2 regions of the Rossellomorea sp. H136 genome follow, and region 1 is predicted to be linked to the other one. Evidence: predicted binding sites of a transcription regulator. Region 1 holds the regulator's gene; the other holds the start of a gene.
The links. Region 1 encodes NrdR, which represses ribonucleotide reductase genes. Its sites were predicted from a motif close to AACACNATATATNGTGTT; they were not measured.
Positions count from the first base shown of each region.

Region 2: ACYH0O_RS16425 (vitamin B12-dependent ribonucleotide reductase) is a predicted target of NrdR. The motif match lies at 1,501-1,518, and genes of this name have one in related genera.

Region 1 covers NZ_CM166371.1:3,546,676-3,549,089, reverse strand. The annotation lists gene speD (adenosylmethionine decarboxylase) at 345-725, shown strand; gene ACYH0O_RS18190 (cytosolic protein) at 857-1,237, shown strand; gene nrdR (transcriptional regulator NrdR) at 1,320-1,775, shown strand; gene ACYH0O_RS18180 (replication initiation and membrane attachment family protein) at 1,844-2,414, shown strand, end outside.
Region 2 covers NZ_CM166371.1:3,207,647-3,210,060, reverse strand. The annotation lists gene ACYH0O_RS16435 (rhodanese-like domain-containing protein) at 1-223, opposite strand, end outside; gene ACYH0O_RS16430 (lipoate--protein ligase family protein) at 435-1,271, shown strand; gene ACYH0O_RS16425 (vitamin B12-dependent ribonucleotide reductase) at 1,624-2,414, shown strand, end outside.

The DNA.
Region 1 (2,414 bases):
TCAAAATGTATAGTTAGTAAAAGTGTAGTATCAGAGAGTGGGTTGTAGCGGAAAGTAACGGTCCTTGTTTAGAAAATGAAATTACTACAGTGTTGTATATATCAAAAAGTGAAAAAGGTATTCGTATTATCCGCTTGAAAAAAGTTTAAAAAAATTTATTGCAAAAGGGTTTTAAACAAAGTATACTATTTTTCGTGAACTTCTTATTAGCAAATGAATACTGATTTAGCTACTTAAAGGGTTAGGACCTCTTCGGACTAACTTTCCCCCGTGGTAGTTAAGATTTTGCCAAAAGACACGTTCATTTTGACGAAAAAAATTATGTCAAAGGGGGAAACACGAAAATGGAAACAATGGGTCGTCATGTAATCTCAGAATTATGGGGTTGCGATTTTGAAAAATTAAACGATGTAGTAGGAATTGAAAAAACATTCGTAGATGCTGCGCTTAAATCAGGTGCAGAGGTACGTGAGGTAGCTTTCCATAAATTTGCTCCTCAAGGTGTTAGTGGAGTTGTGATCATTTCAGAATCACATCTAACTATTCACAGTTTTCCTGAACATGGTTATGCCAGTATTGATGTATATACTTGCGGTGATTTAGATCCTAACATCGCTGCTGAATATATTGCAGATGCTCTTGGTGCTGACACACGTGAGACAATTGAATTGCCACGTGGTATGGGTCCGGTACAAGTGAAGAAGTCTCAGGCTCAAGCCCTTTAATCGAAGATAACTCAGAAGAGATGCGTATTAGATGCATCTCTTTTTTTATGCATTTGTACAGGAATTGATTTTGAATTTTCATTCTTGTGGTTTTCGTGTAAAATGAGGGTAAATAAAGGGAGGAACTTTAAATGAGTGGAATACGTACTTTTTTAAAAAGGTTTCAATCAGAATGTGAGACATCTGATCAGCACGAAGATAAAGACCTGAAATCACGCTATTATAAATCCATGCATCAAGGTGCATTTAATGCAGTATTAGAGTTATTCTCATCCTCTGAGTATGAGGTGATTTCCCAGTCGAAGGACAGAGGTGAAATTACGGTCCGTAAAAATGGTACTCCCCAATTGTTTATTGTCGCAACGGTCATCACGGTAAGGCCATTTGAAACGGCAGTCGATTTCAAGATCAGTGCGGATAAAGGGAAAATCTTTGGTACATATACGGTCTTAAAAGCACAGATTAACCATTATTATCAAAAGCTTGACAGCGAATTGACAAAAGTGAAATAACGGTAAATCCTTTATAAGCTTGTGTAAGTCGCAGCTTTTTTATATGATGAAAGTAATAGTATGTAATAACGGAGCTGATATTATGAAGTGCCCGTCTTGCCAGCATAATGGTACACGAGTAGTGGACTCCCGTCCTGCTGATGAAGGACGTTCAATCAGAAGAAGAAGAGAATGTGAAGAATGTAATTTCCGCTTCACGACCTTCGAGAAGGTTGAGGAGCTTCCTTTAATTGTGGTGAAAAAAGAAGGGGTAAGAGAAGAGTTTAGTCGAGAGAAGATTTTGAGAGGGTTGATCAAGGCTTGTGAGAAGCGCCCGGTCCCTCTTGAGAGATTAGAAAAGATCGCAACGGATATTGAAAAGGAACTCCGTAATCAAGGTGCTTCTGAAGTGGAATCCGTTAAGATTGGTGAGATGGTCATGGATCAACTTGCTAAGGTAGATGAAGTTGCATACGTACGCTTTGCATCTGTGTATAGACAATTCAAGGATATTAATGTATTTATAGACGAACTGAAAGAATTAATAAAAAAAGAGTAGAAGAATGAGCTGAAGATGTAATTCTTTAGCTCTTTTCTCTTTATTTTTTTGAAAGGTAGAATCCAACTATGATGAAGAAGCATTGGAATGAAATACAACCAATCGATCACTACACGGTAGGCACAAATGGGATTCTTCAGGAATACGATCGGAAAATCATCACGTTTCTGTACCAGCCCTTAATTGGTTCGGTTTGTTACAGTCTTTATATGAGTTTATGGGGAGAAGTAGAAGAAAACAGGCTATGGTCAACACATTCAACTCATTACCACCTGATGAACGTTCTGTCTGTCAATCTTCAGGAAGTATATGAAGCGAGAATGAAGCTTGAAGGGATTGGGTTGTTAAAGGCATACGAAAAAAAAGACAACGAGGATCGGAGCTTTCTTTATGAACTTCAGCCTCCCCTCACCCCTCAGGAATTCTTTCATGATGGTATGTTAAATGTGTATCTTTACCGTAAAATAGGCAGAAGCCATTATTTGCGTTTAAAGAAATTCTTCACTGACCAATCGGTCGATAAACAGCAGCACGTTAACATCACACGATCCTTTCAAGATGTTTTCACATCAGAACAAATTAATTTTCTCCACCACGACGCAAATATGGATTCCGAGACAAAGTCTGGTGAACAATATA
Region 2 (2,414 bases), 340 kb from region 1:
GTCTCATTTTAATTTGTGAGAGGGGGATATTTCGTGCGCCAAGTACGTGACCGTTTTCAAATTCATTCGCTTCACGAACATCTATCAACTGAGCCTTACGATATCCTGCTCGAAATTCTTCTTCAGTCAAAGTATTCACAATTCTCTTTTGATAGAAGAACGTAAAGAGTGAATAAACAATGATTCCACCAAGTACGACTAAAAGAATATATAATCCTTCCATCATTCATGCTCCTTTCTACAAATGCGCTAACTTCTATTATATTCATGAAAGCCCCGAGAATCAAAACAAATTTATTATTTTACAGCAAACACTTTCCAATCTGTTTTTCTTTGTTTTTTCTTTTGGATTTGATAGACTAGTAACGGACTTAAATGAAGTTGGTTTTTTACATAACAAAATACAAAGAGAAGACGCAAATGAGGTATGATGCATGAAAAAAGAAACATGGAGATTCATTGACTCAGGGAATTGTTCCCCTTCTTATAATATGGCCCTTGATGAGGCGCTACTGGATTGGCATAGCGAGGGAAAGATTCCTCCCACAATCAGGTTTTATGGCTGGGATCCCGCGACGCTCTCGATCGGTTACTTCCAAAAGGTAGCAAAGGAAATCAATCTTGACGCAGTAAAAGAGCACGGACTTGGCTTTGTCAGAAGACCGACAGGAGGCAGAGGAGTTCTGCATGAACATGAATTAACGTACAGTGTCATTGTTTCAGAAGAGCACCCGGAAATGCCTAAAACCGTTACAGAAGCATACCGAGTGATTTCTGAAGGGATCTTAAAAGGATTTCAAGGACTTGGACTCGAAGCCTATTTTGCTGTTCCGAAAACAGTAGAAGAGCGGGAAGGGTTGAAAAATCCACGTTCGGCTGTTTGTTTTGATGCCCCTAGCTGGTATGAGCTGGTGGTAGAAGGAAGGAAAGTAGCTGGCAGTGCCCAGACGCGTCAAAAAGGTGTCATTCTTCAACACGGTTCCATTCTATTGGATCTTGACGAGGATAAGCTGTTCAGCCTGTTTAACTATCCATCTGACCGGGTGAAAGAGCGTATGCAGCGGGCATTTAAAAGCAAGGCTGTCGCGATGAACGAAATCAGTTCTGAAAAGGTCACCATGGATATGGCGAAGGAAGCGTTCAAAAAAGGTTTTGAAGAAGGATTGAATATCCACCTGGAACCATATGAACTTTCTAATGAGGAAACACAATATGTTGTGGACCTTGCCGGGACCCGTTACGAATCAGATGACTGGAACTTTAAGCGTTAAAAAATTTTTTTGTAGAATTAAAGCGATGCTTGTCGCTTTTTTCCTATTTTACCAACTATTACGCCACTTGGATTTATATCAAGTTCTAAATTAATAGAAATGGTCGAAGTATTATATGATTTTCTATTATTTCCTCCTGTTTTCTATTTTTATTGGCTTATTATCCGTTTGACAAACAAATGATCTATTGACCATAAACACAATATGTGGTGTGTCGAATAATTTTTTACACACTATATGTTGTGTTTATTTATTGCTTTTCTAATAGAGCTATGATATCGTATTACTTGATATTAGACATCAAAGTAAACAACAAACAAATGAATGATTTGAGATAGAAGGAGTTGTCTTTATGACTGTTGCGTCGAAAAACACAATGAAATTAAACATCGAAAGATTAAATCAGGATATCGGATTATTTCCTCAAGTACATCCCATAACCCCAGATATGAATACTACACACAAAGGTGTATCCCGTCTTGTCATGATTGATCGCTATTCTTTCAAAGACACGGAAAAGATCACTCTTTCTGAAGGGGATTTCGTGGTCCTCACCATAAAAGAAGATCCTAAATTCCCTGCAAGAGGATTAGGTTATATTTCGAGCATCGACTGGGAAACGAAGAAAGTAGATGTTTGGATCGAAGAAGAGTACAGAAGTGCCATCGACAAGCCGGAAGAAATGGAAACGGGTATCGTCTCAAGAACACTTGATGTAATCGAAAAGCCACTGGAAGTCTACTACGAACAAATTGCGAAGCGTAACGCAACAGGCTTGGCAGAAGTGGAAGAAACTCCTGAAAAGAGACAAGTTTGGTTTGAAAAGTTCTATCATGAATTGGTGAACCTGCATTTTGTTCCTGCCGGACGCGTGCTTTACGGAGCGGGTGCAGGCACGGACGTAACGTACTTCAACTGCTACGTGATGCCTTTCGTACAGGATTCTCGTGAAGGAATTTCGGAACATCGCAAGCAGGTGATGGAGATTATGAGCCGAGGCGGGGGTGTCGGAACGAACGGATCGACTCTTCGTCCGAGAAATACCCTGGCTAAAGGTGTGAACGGTAAATCCTCCGGTTCGGTTTCCTGGCTGGATGACATCGCTAAATTGACTCATTTGGTTGAGCAGGGTGGATCAAGACG